2 regions of the Brevibacillus sp. Leaf182 genome follow, and region 2 is predicted to be linked to the other one. Evidence: a T-box and tRNA genes for the amino acid it is inferred to sense, from the RefSeq annotation. Region 2 holds a T-box; the other holds one or more tRNA genes.

Region 1 (7,603 bases), on a different contig from region 2:
CACAAAAGAAACCAAATCGGAACTTACGATGTTGGCAATAAGTTCTATAACCATGGCAGTAACAATCATCTATATTGTTTATGCTGTTACAAAAGCTTTAGCGGGTGATTCGGCTGAAGCAATTCTCACCTTTACCGCACTGGTCTTCTTTGTTATTTATTTCATACAACTGCTCGTAAAACACTCCATTAAAACGCCACTACTAAGACTTTCTAGGTTCTTATTGTTACTCATCTATCACTCCGGCTTTAGCTTGCTTTTGGGTTTGACACTTAGTGGCGCTGTATTTAATGCATTAAAAATAGTCTTAAATAGCGACATAGAGGAAGTTCTCGCTCTAATTGTGCTTATTGTAATTACTACTATTATCTATTCAGTTCCTGCGATAATAAAAAGGAAGAATCAACAATATCTAAAAGACACTAAAGCAGCTATTTTCATTGTTAATGCAATTATGCTAGCAATCTTCGAACTAGTAATAGTCTATCCTAATTGGTTTCCCATGGGAGATAAACTAATTCATCTGTATGCCATGCCGACATTCATTAGTGGGTTAATAGTAATGGCAGTACTCGAATATATGCTTATATCACCTAAAAGGATAAAATGGAACCATCGGAAAGAGAAGAGTATAACTAATGAACATCAATTATAGACAAACCTTGTCTAGCTCCTGATACTAGAAGCTAGACTATTATTATTTTTGATTAGATTTCTAAAACGGATCTTCAAGTTCATCCAGCCACGCATAATCATCAATTTGTTCATCTTTTGATGCAGCATCTTTATTATCAACATGTTCATGTGAGTACGTTTCCCTTTGTCGCTGATCTTCATTGCTCTGACTCTCTTCTCTTGAGGGTAAATAAAATACATCCCGTCACGTTGATTCCATTTGCCATCCTCAAAAGACTTATCACGCTCATACCAATATAATATTTTTTTATTTATCATTCTTTCGATAATCTCATACGCCGTTCTATTGTCACAGTCTAATAAACTCCCCCAACGTTTCTTATTGCGATAATATGGATAGCCAAGTTCACCAGACTTGTCCATTAAATTAAATCGTCTAACAGTAATTAGAACGTATAATTCATATGGATCATTTGTTGTTTCAATTATATCGCTACCTACTGCTTGATATACAGTCCTTATGTCATCTTTAACGTATTTTACTTCTTCAATTTGGACTGTGATTAATGAATGATTATCAGCTGGCTCAACATAGTCAATTGCACCTTTCACTTTAAGCGATTGCATGATTTCTTTAGCAACTTCGGCATTCTTGCTATGCTGCTTATAATTGAATGGCAGTACTTGTCCAAGATTGTGATGACTTGTATAAGTCACCTTCTTTAACATTGATAAATTATCACGTAAGAATATTAATGCTTGAAGTTCTTTAGGCGTGAGCTTTTGAGGATCGTTCTCTGTATAGTATTTATGGTAAAGAGGAATAAAACTTCCATCAAAATAATTATCGTTTCCAGTATTGTATATGGACTTATAGATATCACATCCTCATTTAGTAATGGATTATTGTAAAAGATAAAATAGAGAGTGATTCACGATCCGCAAGCAAATTTATTTGCGAGCATAAATTGATTGCTACGTATGAAATATTCCATTCCTTGATTGATGTATTATACGCTAGATCGTATGAAATCAATTATCTATTTATTATACAGGAGTGCAAATTATGAAAAGAGTAAAGTTTAGACTTAAGCTTGATGAAGTATTAAAAGAAAAAGGGATAACTCAAAGCAAGCTATCAAAAATGATTAGTATCAGGCAACCAACCATATCTGATATGTGCAGGAACAATAGAACCGAAATAAACATACCCATACTTGAAAAGATTGCTGATGCACTCCAAATTAAAGATGTATCAGAATTAATGGAGTTTGAAGAGGTAGATGAATAACAGTATTTTTCACAAAGCACAACTGCTAACATGTGCAAAACAAAGATAGGATACTCCCCTTAATAAAGGATCGTATCCTATCACTAATACCGCAACACTTAAGCTGCAAACTTATTAATAACTTCAATCAGCTTGTCCTTATGTTCACTGATATCCATTACACTTGCTATAGGGATCATGGTTTTCTGCTCGTCATTAAATTGAATGAACTTATTTGACCCGTTTAGATGTAATCTACATATCCATTTCCTTATGTTGTCGTCAAGCAATACATTAAAGTAACTCAGATTATCTCTGTAGTATACTCGACTAGAATCAACGGAATCTTTCAATAGGAATTTGACCGTAACATATCCTTCTATTTCTTCTTCGGTTGTAACCGGCTTCTGTTCCACTTTTTCTTCACTTGCCGCTGCTTCTTGCTGACCCTCAAAGATCGCTGGAGCCTTCGACTCATCTTCTTTAGTGTTTGCCAGTGCAGCCTTCAACTTATCATTGATTGCATCGTTTATAAATTGTTTCATTGATCTTTTTATTAAAGGGTTGAATTTATCAATGACTTGCTTCGTCTTTTTACTAGGGTAAATTTCAGAGAGGATCATTGAAATAAGCTCGTCAGACGGATTTTCCCACTGTGCCTGAAAAAATTGAACAATTTCCTTTGTGTACTTTAGCTCAGATGCAGCGTTAAGTATATTATCGATATCAAAGTTTTCTCTACGGAATTTCGACAGTTCCGATATTTGATGATCTTTGATTTCTAAGATGTTTAGCTCAAAAAATGGGACACTGTCCATTTTATTTTGCTCGTCTAAATCAGAGTAGAACCTGTAAGTAATTCCATTTGTTAAGATAGCAAACTTTGCTTTTGTCACACCGAAATATCGGAATAGTTGAGAATCATGCTTTTCTAATTTTTCGTTTACAGACTTGGCTTCAATAAGGATCACTGGCGCGCCATCTTTCATGATAGCATAATCTACTTTTTCACCTTTTTTGATGCCTACATCTGCTGTAAATTCAGGCACAAATTCTTCTGGATTGAAAATGTCATAACCTAGAGCTTGAATAAAGGGCATGATAATAGAGGTTTTAGTAGCCTCTTCTGTGGCGACATTATCTTTGACTTTTGAGATTCTAACCGACAGTGATTTGATCTTTTCGTCAAAATTATCCATAGATTCTACTCCCATCTTTAGGTCATATGACAAAATTCTTACATACTATAGACCTATTGTCAATTTATTCTAAACTATAGATATAATTACTTCTCAATAATCAATATAACTAGTAGCATAAAGCAAAAAGGATACGCCCCATTGTTTGCGGGTGTATCCTAAAATGCATATTCAAATAGATAAATGTCTCTTTTACTCTATTCTATTTATTAAAAGGGCAGCGTGTCGTCATCGAACTTGTCACTTAATTCCTCAGCCTTCTTTTTCTTTTTTAGTTTTTTAAGCTTAGATAGTTCGTATTGATTGTCTAAGTTGTTTAATATTTCTGCAATCATTATCGTTTTGTTGGCTTCATAATTCAATAGAGCAATGTTCCAACCCTTTTTATTTTTAACACTTTCGTACATGATTCCATTTACATTACACATAGTACAACACTGAGCTAAAAAATTCGGAAAGACATACTCTTTAGATATAGCTCTATTATTAAGAGTAGCTAGTGAGACTAGTGGCTTTAAATCAGTATCTCGAATATCCCAAACCTTAATTGGCTCCAATAAAATAAATGCTGGGACTTCGGCTACCTCTTGATCGCCAATGTTAATCTCTTTCAGGCATGTTTTAATTGAGTCTCCTAAGTAAAGTACTGGAACGCCGACTGGATTAAATCTACCGTGCCCAGACACTCCTACTGGGGACGCCCATAATTCCGATTCAACAAATGGAACATGTCTCGCAACCGTGTCTCTTTTCCTTCCTCTGAATAAAACCGTCCCCTGCTCTAGAGTGTTGAATCCCTTCATTTTCCCATTTCTAATATCATTATATATTTTTTTCCCAGTTCCATGCTCAAGACCAAGCATCGGATATCTCATTAGAAAAGCTATAAACTCATCTGCTTCTCTCTTGTCAATATCAAATGTTGCACAAATAAATAGGGACGTTGATTTAAAGTCTTCGTCTTCAAATCCGAACCAATTATCTACTTCCGATTTTGTAACATATGGATCGTCGTAATTTATCTGATTCCCACAACTACAGTGAATATTATCAGAAATGTCGTCCCACAGATCATCTGGTATATCAAAAATACCTTGCAATTGATATCCAAAGTTCAATGTAAATGGGTCTCCGTATTTTTGGACAGCAGCAATTTTAGCTGAATCGCAGTAAGTACATTCGTGTATATATTCCTTTAAAACTTCTGAAAGCTTAGATAGCATACTAATTCTGAACTTTTCTTCTTGAATTAAAAAATTGTTCAGGTTTAGTACAACTCTACAATTTGGACACTTTATTTTCCCACCAAACTTCTTCCATTCGGAATATGGGGTATCTGTCTCATATAGCAATTCCCACAATCTGGTCAGCCCATCTATGTCACCTTTAATTTCCCGCTCATAAAATCGAAACCATTCGGAATAACAATGGTCACAACCATTATACTCTTTGACATATTGTTTAACGCCCACTAATCCCATCCCCTATCAACTCAATTATGCATCAAAAAATCACTGGAGTGTAGTTTTCTAAAGTCACTGTGGCTTTAGTGCTGGACAAATGTTAATTAGCAATGAAAAGTTTGTAAGATTGAGCTGAATGCGAATATATTAACGCAACTTCCTGACTGGCTTTCGAATAAATACTTTATATGGAGATGTCTCTCGTTTTGCTCTGTCCCAATCATGTTTTGTAACTAATAGTGAATTTAGAACGACAAAACAAGAAAAACCCTTGATTCCTCAAGGGTTCGAGCGTTCATATTATGGTGATCCGGACTGGGTTCGAACCAGCGACCCCCACCCTGTCAAGATGGTGCTCTCCCAACTGAGCTACCGGATCATGGGATATGTGTGTGATCGTTTAATGGTGGGCCCTGTAGGACTCGAACCTACGACCAATCGGTTATGAGCCGACCGCTCTGACCAACTGAGCTAAGGGCCCGAATCGTATCGGACGTCGATCACATTTATTACTATACAGTATCGTAAAATGGATTTCAAGAGGAAATGAATAATTTCTTGTAAAAATTTTCACTCGTACCAAAAGAACACTAAGAAACCCAGTGAAATCAGGCTTGTTTTACCCTTGCAAAAAGCCATTCCCCACCGCTGCTGCCCACATCCCCCTACAAAACATAGGGATTACCTACATAATGGCATGGCATCACATCATGCATGACTGCATCAAGCATATGAGCAACACCGGCGAAGAATTGGCTCCCGCTAAGCTGAAGCGATCCAAAAAAGCTACAACAACAAACAAGATAATTAGGTAACGATCGAAACAAACTCCCTCATCCCAAACCTAATTACCCCGCCTGCTCCGTCCCTTTCCCTTTCTCCTCGACACGCAGCTCGGCATCCTGTAGCTTCAACGCCTCACTTCGTGCCAATTCTGCCTCCTGCTCATCTCTCATCCGATGGGCCATGCGGCTAGATGCATTGGCTGCCACACTCGCCACGAGGTCGTCCAAAAACGTGTGAACACGTCCCTCTGCCGACTTGGTATCCAGCCTTTTAATCACCCCGACCTTGTGCTTATCCAAATGCCCAAAGGTGGTCACCGCGATACTTCCATATCCAAATACGGAGCCTAGCGCCAATGTTTCGTCGCATCCGAAAAGTCCTTCATCTGACGCGATGATGGATTGGAGCGGCTCGGACAAGAGACCCTTCTCTGCTAACGTATCCAACTCAACGCCAACCAGGATGGCGTGCTGCATTTCCCTTTTTTCCAAGACTGCTTTCACGCTCTCGATGCACTGCGCCATTGTGAGATCTGGATGGTAGGGCGACTGCATGAGATAGACGATCTCTGCGATATCATCCACCGTCACTCCGCGTTCTGCCAAACGTGCGAGAGCAGCGTTTCTGACTTCGATGCTGTGTACTTGCTTCTTCATATAAGAGACAACCCCTTCCACAAATCGAGTGAAGTCGTTTCCTACCATAGTATCACACGCTGACCAAATTGCGACAATCTTTCGCCCACAGCCTGACCCTGCACCCAAACCTCTTGGGCATGCCCGCTCGCTCCTGTATAATAATGAACAGGAATATCCCAATAAGGAGGACACCGCAGTGGCCCTAGAGGAAATCATCTTGGAAAGCCGGCATTTGGGGACGCCGGAAAAGCTGATTGTCTACACACCCCAACGCTACTCGCCACTCTACTCGTATCCAGTCCTCTACGTACAAGATGGAGAAGATTACTTGGCAATGGGTAGAATGGCTTCTTTGCTGGATCAACTGAATGGGGACAAAGAATTGCCTGATATCATCGCTGTCTTTCTCCCAATCGAGAAAAGCAAACGGAACGAACGTTATCATCCGGATGGCAAGGAGCATATGGCCTACCGTCGCTTCCTCGCCGAAGAAGTCGTGAGCTATGTCGATACGCATTACTCCACTCATCCTTTGGGAAACGCTCGAACACTTCTTGGCGAATCTTTGGGCGGCGTTGTCTCTCTGTTCACTGCTCTTCACTATCCACATACGTTTGGACAAGTTGCCTGCCAGTCGATTGCCATGGACGCAAAGTTAAATCGTCTGGTTGCTGACACTGACTTTTCCGTACCGCAAACCATTTATTTGGAGATCGGGACGGAGGAAACGGCAGTAAGCACGGGCCGAGGCACATTGAATCTTCTAGCGGCAAACGAAGAACTGCGCGAAATTTTGGGCACGAAAAAAGCCACCCTCGTTTATGAAACGTTTGAGGGTGACCATACGTGGGGCCACTGGCAGCGTAATCTACCGCGTATGCTAAAGACGCTTTACGGGTAAACTTACCGTGGCTGTTCTTCTTGTGGACCTTCATCCTTGATAGTCGATACGAGTGCCTCTTCGAATTCTCCTTTTCGTATCGCAGTCAAGATCGTGAAGGTCAGCACAGACAGTAGAAGCAGGACGAGAAAAATGAATGTGATCATCATTGCCGTATGCATGCAGTGCGGCACCTCCTTGCACTACACAGTCTTTCCTTTCGCACAAGGAATATACGGACCCACGCTTAACATTACACAAATGAAGAATTTTCTGTTAAAATAATATCTTGTAGAGCATGATAGATAGTAAGGAGGAGTGGTTCTGATGATGTACAGTATCGTAATTTTCCCATCTAGCAAGGTGCAAGAAGTAGCCAACTCGTACCGGAAACGTTATGACCCGGGCTATGCTTTGGTTCCTCCGTATATCCGTTTGAAGGAAGCCTTTGAGCTGGACGAAGCCAAGCTGCCTGAGCTGGTGAGCCATCTGGAGCAGGTTGCCTCCTCTACCGACAGCTTTTCCGCTCATTTCCATCGGGTATCTTCTTTCCACCCTACCAACAACGTGATCTATTTGGCTGTGCAAAACAAAGAACCATTTAACGAGCTGCATCAAAAGATCGCCAATCAGTGTGTGAATGAAAAAGAAACCTACGCATACGTACCGCATCTGACCATCGGGCGCGACCTGTCCGACGATGAGCTGCGGGATGTAACCGGCCAACTGAG
Region 2 (7,603 bases):
AACCATGTTCCCTCGCTTTTTATTTATCCAACTGCTGTGTTACCCGATGTGCAAGCCAAACGTTTTGTCTCCGAACGAGACGTTCTCCATGTCTGCTGCTTTTGCAAAAGACACGTCCGAAACGAGTACACTCTCACGTAAAACATGATCAAAACGCTCCAACGCAGCTCGCATCTCATCGTCCACATCCAGTGTGAGCTGGACACGTTTATCGATGGGCAAATCCAGCTTTTTCCTCGCGTCCTGAACGACGCGGATGACTTCACGAACCAAGCCTTCTTGCTCAAGCTCTTCTGTGAGTGTCGTATTCAAGGCCACGTGGAGCTGATATCCAGATGCAGAAGCGAAGCCTTGCTTCCCTTGCTTTTCCACGAGCAGCTCATTTAGTGTCAGCCGCACGCTCTCTCCTGCGACCTCCACATCCAAGTAGCCATTGTCTACTGCCTTCTGTGCATCTGCTGCGTTCAATTCTTTTAGATACCCTTGAATTGGCCCAACGAGCTTGCCGTATTTTTTCCCAGCTACCTTCAGGTTGAGCTTGAAATAATACGTCACGAAGCTGCTGTCGCTTTGCTCCACCCGAATGTTTTTGACATTGATCTCGTCTTGGATAATACTAGAAAATCGTTCTAGGTTAAATGGCTGCTCCATCGATACGATCAGCTCGGACAGAGGCTGTCTAGTCTTGAGTCCAGTTTCGTTGCGGACATTTCGTGCCAGCTCCACGATTTGTCGAGCCGTTTCCATGTCCCGCTCAAGGGTTTCATCGATTGCTTCTGTGTTCACCTGCGGATAGTCTGTCAAATGAACGCTGCCCTCTCCCCCCAGATTGCCGTACATATCTTCTGCGATCAGCGGTGCGTAAGGTGCGATCATCTTCGCCAGCGTCAGCAACACTTCCCGTAGGGTCTGGTAAGCAGATACTTTGTCAGGTGTCATCCCGCTACTCCAGAAACGATCCCGCGAACGACGGATGTACCAGTTGCTCAGCTCGTCGACGAACGCTTCGATATGCCCGGCCGGATTCATAAAATCGTAGGTTTCCAGTCCTTTTACCACGTGCTGCAAGGTGGAGTTCAAGCGGGATAATATCCAACGATCCAAATCGTTTACAGGCGGCTGTGGCAGATGCTCTTCTGGCTTGAATGCATCGATCAAAGCGTACAGCGAGTAAAAAGCATGCGTGTTGTGGATCGTATCGATCACTTTGTACTTCGCCTCGGCGACGATCCGCTTGGAGAAACGCTTGCTACTCCACGGCGCACTGTCAGACAAGAGCGCCCACCGGAACGCATCTGCACCGAACTCCTCGATAACCTCCCACGGATCAATCCCGTTTCCTTTGCTTTTGGACATCTTCTGACCGTGTTCATCCAAAACGTGACCGGTAGAGATGACCGCCTTGTAAGGCGCTTTTCCGTTATACAGAGTAGAAACCGCCAATAAACTGAAGAACCAGCCCCGCGTCTGATCGATTCCTTCCGAAATGATGTCGGCAGGGTACTGCTCCTGGAATACTTTTTCGTCGCCGAATGGATGATGGTACTGAGCAAACGGCATCGAGCCACTGTCGAACCACACATCAATGACCTCAGGAGTCCGCTCCATCGTACCGCCGCAAGAGCAACGCAGCTTCACCTCATCCACAAACGGCTTGTGCAGCTCCAGATTCTCGTCAAGTGGCGCCACAGACTTCTCACGTAGCTCTTTTACACTGCCTGGCGCATATTCACAGCCACAATCCTGACAAAGCCATAGATTGAGTGGCGTCCCCCAGTACCGATTGCGGCTGATATTCCAATCTACGAGCTCTTCGAGGAATTTCCCAAAGCGCCCTTCGCGCAAGTGGCCCGGATACCAGTCGATCTTGCTATTGTTTTCGATTAGCTGATCCTTGATCGCTGTCGTTTTGATGAACCAGCTCTCCATCGCGTAGTAGAGCAGTGGTGATTTGCAGCGCCAGCAAAACGGATAACTGTGCTCGTAGCGTTCTTTGGAAAACAACAAACCGCGATGAGACAGTTCCTTTACGATATCGACGTCGCAATCCTTCACGAAACGACCCGCGAAATCTGTGATTTGCTCGGTATAGCGGCCAGCCAAATTCACGACGTTCACAAAATCAAGACCATGCTGACGGGTCGTGCGATAGTCATCCTCCCCGTGCGCTGGCGCAGTATGCACGATGCCAGTTCCGCTCGTATCACTGACATAGTCCGCATCGACGACGATATGCCCATGGTTTACCTTGATATAGCCAAAAGGCGGCTCATACGGGGTACCGACGAATTCTGCCCCTTTGTGCGTGGACAAAACCTCGTAGTCTTCCTTGAACACTTTCTCCGCGAGATTTTTTGCTACGACGTACACTTCATCCTTGTGCTTCACCCGCACGTAATCGAGTTCTTTGTTGACAACCAAAGCCACGTTCGCCGGAAGTGTCCATGGTGTCGTCGTCCACGCCAGGAAGATGTCATCGCTTGTCTTGCTTTTGAATTTGACCGTCGCACTCAAATCCTTTACGTCTTCATAGCCTTGCGCCACTTCATGGGAGCTAAGCGTCGTCTGGCAATCCGGGCAATACGGACTGACACGATGTCCTTTGTATAGCAGTTCTTTCTTATGAATTTCAGAAAGGATGTGCCAGACGCTTTCGATGTAGTCGTTAGTCAAGGTGACGTATGGATGCTCCATATCTGTCCAGTAAGCGATCCCTTCCGTCAGCTCGCGCCATTGTTTTTCATACTCGAATACGCTGTTTTTGCATTCCTCGATGAACTTGGCCACTCCGTAGTTTTCGATCTCCTGCTTGCCAGAAATGCCAAGTCGCTTTTCCACCCCAAGCTCTACCGGGAGACCATGCGTATCCCAACCTGCTTTACGGACGACACGGTAGCCGGACATCGTTTTGTAACGTCCGATGAAATCCTTGATGACCCTTCCGAGCACGTGGCCGATATGCGGCTGTCCATTTGCAGTCGGAGGTCCTTCATAAAAGACGAAGTTTGGCTTTCCCAGCCGATTGTCCATCGACTTACGGAACGTGTCGTCCTCCCTCCACTGATTCAGAACGCGCAACTCTCGTGTCCTTGCTTTTTCTTTTACGTCTACTTTCCTCATCATGTACACTCCTTCTTCTGTAGTTTGCGTAGAAGTGTAGGTTCATAGAACGCAAAAAAATCCCGCCCCCTAAGGGACGAGATTTGATCTCGCGATACCACCCTTGTTCCGAAATCTTCATGCTATCATGTCATTTCGGCACCTCTACTACGTACCATCATACGCGTCCCTTGTAACGGTGGGATTCCGGGTCAGCTTACTCCAAATGCTTCAGCTTTCCTTCTCGGAGAGGATTTTCGGCTAAGTCTTGAACGTTGGCTTTCAGCACAAGGGCCAACTCTCTGGGGAACAAGGGGATTAGCTTACTCTTTCTCGTCAATGAATTTGTTGGTGTTATTTTCGTTACTATATTTTTTACACTGGTTTCAAAAAAATGTCAAGCGAGCGTACTACGGTCAAGGTCTTTTGTCGTTTGCGTCCCGAACCCCTTGTTGTCCTTCCTCAATGACTTCACGCCACTCCTGATTGCCATTGTCAACGGAATCTCTCCATAGCCCATTGCCTGTATCCACAGCGTATCGCCATATTTCCTGCTTCCGGTCGATAATGGCAGTATCGGTATCCATAATTCCACCTTTTCCGTTAAATCTCTCTTTCAAATATTCCCTGGCGTCCAGCAATCTTTGTTTTTCTTCCTCCACCAACGCTTTTACTTTTTCCTTGGTATCTTCAGCGAGTTTTTTCTTCGCTTCTTTTTGACTGAGTGCGTCTTCTTTGGCATTTTCCTTCCACGCATACCAAGCTTGCTTGAGCTTGTCGTATTCGCCCCGAAGGTGCTTTTTCAAAGCCTCTTCATCCTGCACGGTTATGTATGTCCCCGCTCCCGCATCCGCCACTTGCTTGAGCATACGCTGCCCTTCGTTATCAACGTCAAAACCGATAATGTTCACTACGGTCTTTATACTCGACTGGTTCAGTGCTTTGGCTGCTTCTACGGGATTTCCTCCGCACGTTTCGATCCCGTCGCTCACCACGTACACGAATGTTTCGTTTGTCCCGGCAGGAATATCTTCTTGCACCGCTTGTAGCGCTTTTGCAATCGGTGTCCAGCCCGCTGGCTGTACTTTGCCCAATGCTTGTTGAAATGCTTCCTTCTGATAACCCGTCTCCGAATAAAAGGTCTCTGTACTGGCGCATGATAACGCTTTGTCTTGGTCACTGCCGCTTCCTTTATGCCCATATACACGTAAAGAAATCGTCGCGTTTTTGGGAAGGACTGACGCGAATTGGTCAATCGCCTCTCGAGCTGCCTCCATCTTCGTTTTTTTGCCGACTTTTCCTTTCATGCTGCCACTCGCATCGATCAGCAAGGCAAAATGCGTTTTTTGCGTTTCCGGCAAGGTAATCTCCTCAGTCGGACGCTGCAAGTGAACGTCTACACTGGAATCAAAATTCGCAAACGCGAGTACAAACGGGCGGTAGTCCTCTCCGAGTAATTTCAGCAGTTCATCGAGATATTGCTCCGATGTAAGTGTAGCTGGGAGCTTATCCAATTCTTTTTTGACCTTCTCTTCATCGTAATTCTCGCTAGCATACGTCCCCACCACCTGGTTTGCCAATGCGAGCTCAAATGCCGTTAACTCGCGCTTGACAGGAGGCAGCGGCTCTCTGGTCTGCGTTTGTGTGGATGTATCTGAAGTTGTCTGCTCAGGCGTTTTCGTCTGCTCTTGTAAGTTTGCGGTTTGTTGTGTCGCAGCAGTGTCTTTTTGCGCAGGATCAGAATCTGTACAGCCCGTCATCACTAGCATAAGAAACACAATAAACGATGCCCATTTCTTCAAAAAGCTTCCCCCTCCTCTTACTCCACCCTACATTATGCTAAATCATTCCAGTTCGAACAAATTATAAAAGATGTAGGCCGTTTTTCCTATAACACAAAAAAGAGCAACACAAAGCGTTTCCACACTTTGCGCTACTCTTTTCCTCTTACAAAAATTTTTAAGCCACTGCCCTTTTCACGCTGCGACGGCTTTCCACTTGCGACAAGAACAAGCTGAGAACCAGGATAATCGCGCCGAACAAATAAGGTGCGTTCAAATGAACCCCGTACAGCGTACCTGCCACTGCTGGGCCAAAAATATTTCCCAGACTCATATAGGCATTGTTCATCCCTGCTACAAAGCCTTGTTCATCCCCTGCTCGCTTGGAGATAAGCGTGTTGATCGCCGGACGCATAATCGACGTCAGGGTAAAGAAGATAACCGTCATAATCAGCATATACCAGAAGTTACCGGACAAGAGCATCATCACCATCGATACAGCAGACAAGAAGAACGTCCAGTTAATGAGCTTCTTCTCGCCAAAACGAGTAATGAGCTTGCCGATCAGCGCTGCCTGCACAATCGTACCAGCAAGTGCTCCCACTGTGATAATGATGGAAATATCACGCGGAGTATACGCGAACTTCGCATCGACGAACAGCGGGAAGATAACTTCGAAGTTCGCCAAGCCAAACGTCATCGTAAAGACCAGCACCAGCATGATGAAATAAGACGATTGAAATGACTTGCCGAGTTGTACGAAGATGTTTTCCTGCTTCTCTTTGGCGTTTCGTGCCACAAGCTGCTTTTCCTTCGGAAGTGATTCTGACAAGAAAAAGATGGAACCGAGTGTGGCTACCGCACCAACTGCCGCAGAAATATAGAACGGCATACGCAAGCCAAGCTCTGCTAAAAATCCGCCAATACCAGGCCCGATAACAAATCCGAGCGACATGGCAGCTCCGAGCATCCCCAGTCCTTTTCCACGTTTATCCTCTGTCGTAATGTCTGCTACATACGCCAGCATGGACGGAATCATCGCTGCTGCCCCGATCCCGCCGATCAGACGAGAAAGGTAGAGCACCCAAGTCTGTTCAGCCAAGGCAAAGACCAGATTGGAGATCGTAAACAGGACAAGTCCCATTACAATCATGATTTTACGACCGTACTTATCCGACCATTCCCCCGCAATCGGAGAAAAAAGAAATTGGGTCACACCAAAGGCCGCCACCAAGTATCCAGCCGTCTCCCCACCCGCGCCGAACTCTTTGAGAAACTCGGGCAAAATCGGAATAATCAAGCCAATTCCCAGCATGGCGATAAACATGTTGATCATTAGGAAGAGAATCGGTCGCTGACTATTCTCTTGTGCATTCATATTCATTTATCCAGTCCTATTCTTATAGATTTTTCTCTTTAGCCTTGCAGCTTCGCTTTCACACTTTCAATTACCGTGCGCCAAATGGCTGGGTCTGTTGAAATCGTCTGCTTGAAGTTGCGATACAGCTCCTTTTGCTTCTCCTCAAAATCAGGAGCGTCAGCAGCAGGCAATCCTGCGCGGGCCGTCGTAATCATTTCCTGCACTTCTGGAGAACGCGGTCCCCAAACTCTTGCCTCGTAGCCATCCTGGTCGAGGAAAATAAAGATCGGGATCGCACGTGCTGTGCCATTGGTCAGATATTGATCCATCAGCTCCAGATTTTCGTCACGGATAAGAAAGCGCAATTCGATGTTGCTTTCCTCGGCAATTCGCTGAATGACAGGAACGCACAAAGAAGCATCCCCACACCAGTCTGCGGTCAGCACGACCCCTTTCCAATTGCGCTGGGAGAGATCCTTCCAGACAGCCAGATCCTCGTCAGTAAATGTGAGCTGATCGTATACGCGGGACAGCTCTTCTTTGTTGACGTTCATGCTTTCTTTGTACGCAGCAAAGCTCATTCCTTTTTCAAACCAACTGTTATGATTCACGTTAGACATACTCCGTACTCCTCTCGGTATAGTAAAAAATTATTGCTCCCAAATAGCAGAAGTTCCCAAGCGATTGCGAATGGAAGAGCTTCTTGTTTTGCGGGCTTCTTTCCCTGACGTCTGTTTCATGGTGCTTGCCTTGGCAGTCAGGTCCATAAACCACTCTTTATCTTTGGTTGCGAGGGCGAGGTCGATTAGATCATGCATGTGCTCTTCATCATCAAAAGAACCTACCGGAATGCGTTCCATCCACTGTCTTGGAATCACCACCTGCTTGCCGATCGTCTCTTCGTTGTCGCAATGAACCACATAAACTTTCGCGGTACCTCGCAATGAATCATCTGTTTCGACGAAGCCTTGAACTAATTCGCCGAATTTGGTTTTGCCCAATATCCATTCTCCGACTTCCAATAACTCATCTCGATTCATTCTCGTGCACCTCCTAATTGTAACGGAATTTATTACAGTTTCCACGTTAAAAATTTGTAAGGTTACTGTTGCGAATTCTCCTGACATCCTTGACGAACTTTATCTAATACGGTCTGGATCGTGATTTGTTCCAAATACTTCGTAAAATACATCTCTGCTTCGGTAAAAATCTGATCCATGACTCCGTGCATATTCGCAGAAACCTGACACGCTTCTTGCGGATCTCCCGAACACCAGTGCGGCTTCAGCGTACCGTTCGAGATCGAACGATATATCTCAGCCAAGGTGACCTCATTCGGGTCGCACGCGAGTATATAACCGCC

What was found. The T-box of region 2 lies ahead of ileS (isoleucine--tRNA ligase). A T-box ahead of a tRNA ligase gene usually reads a tRNA of that ligase, here a tRNA-Ile.
Region 1: it has a tRNA-Ile gene. The T-box ahead of ileS (isoleucine--tRNA ligase) is inferred to sense a tRNA for this amino acid. The anticodon was not compared.

What each region holds. Positions count from the first base shown of each region.
Region 1 is NZ_LMPN02000030.1:85,793-93,395, reverse strand. It holds gene ASG16_RS21095 (hypothetical protein) at 1-655, shown strand, start outside; gene ASG16_RS21090 (hypothetical protein) at 667-1,365, opposite strand; gene ASG16_RS21085 (helix-turn-helix domain-containing protein) at 1,703-1,927, shown strand; gene ASG16_RS21080 (type I restriction endonuclease) at 2,026-3,105, opposite strand; gene ASG16_RS21075 (RES family NAD+ phosphorylase) at 3,315-4,577, opposite strand; tRNA gene ASG16_RS21070 (tRNA-Val) at 4,872-4,947, opposite strand; tRNA gene ASG16_RS21065 (tRNA-Ile) at 4,973-5,049, opposite strand; gene ASG16_RS21060 (phosphatidylglycerophosphatase A family protein) at 5,417-6,010, opposite strand; gene ASG16_RS21055 (alpha/beta hydrolase) at 6,189-6,893, shown strand; gene ASG16_RS30985 (hypothetical protein) at 6,896-7,054, opposite strand; gene ASG16_RS21050 (YjcG family protein) at 7,200-7,603, shown strand, end outside.
Region 2 is NZ_LMPN02000023.1:456,928-464,530, reverse strand. It holds gene ileS (isoleucine--tRNA ligase) at 40-3,120, opposite strand; T-box leader at 3,190-3,448, opposite strand; gene ASG16_RS15610 (VWA domain-containing protein) at 3,516-4,901, opposite strand; gene ASG16_RS15605 (MFS transporter) at 5,059-6,264, opposite strand; gene ASG16_RS15600 (thioredoxin family protein) at 6,297-6,860, opposite strand; gene ASG16_RS15595 (IDEAL domain-containing protein) at 6,891-7,280, opposite strand; gene ASG16_RS15590 (RrF2 family transcriptional regulator) at 7,343-7,603, opposite strand, start outside.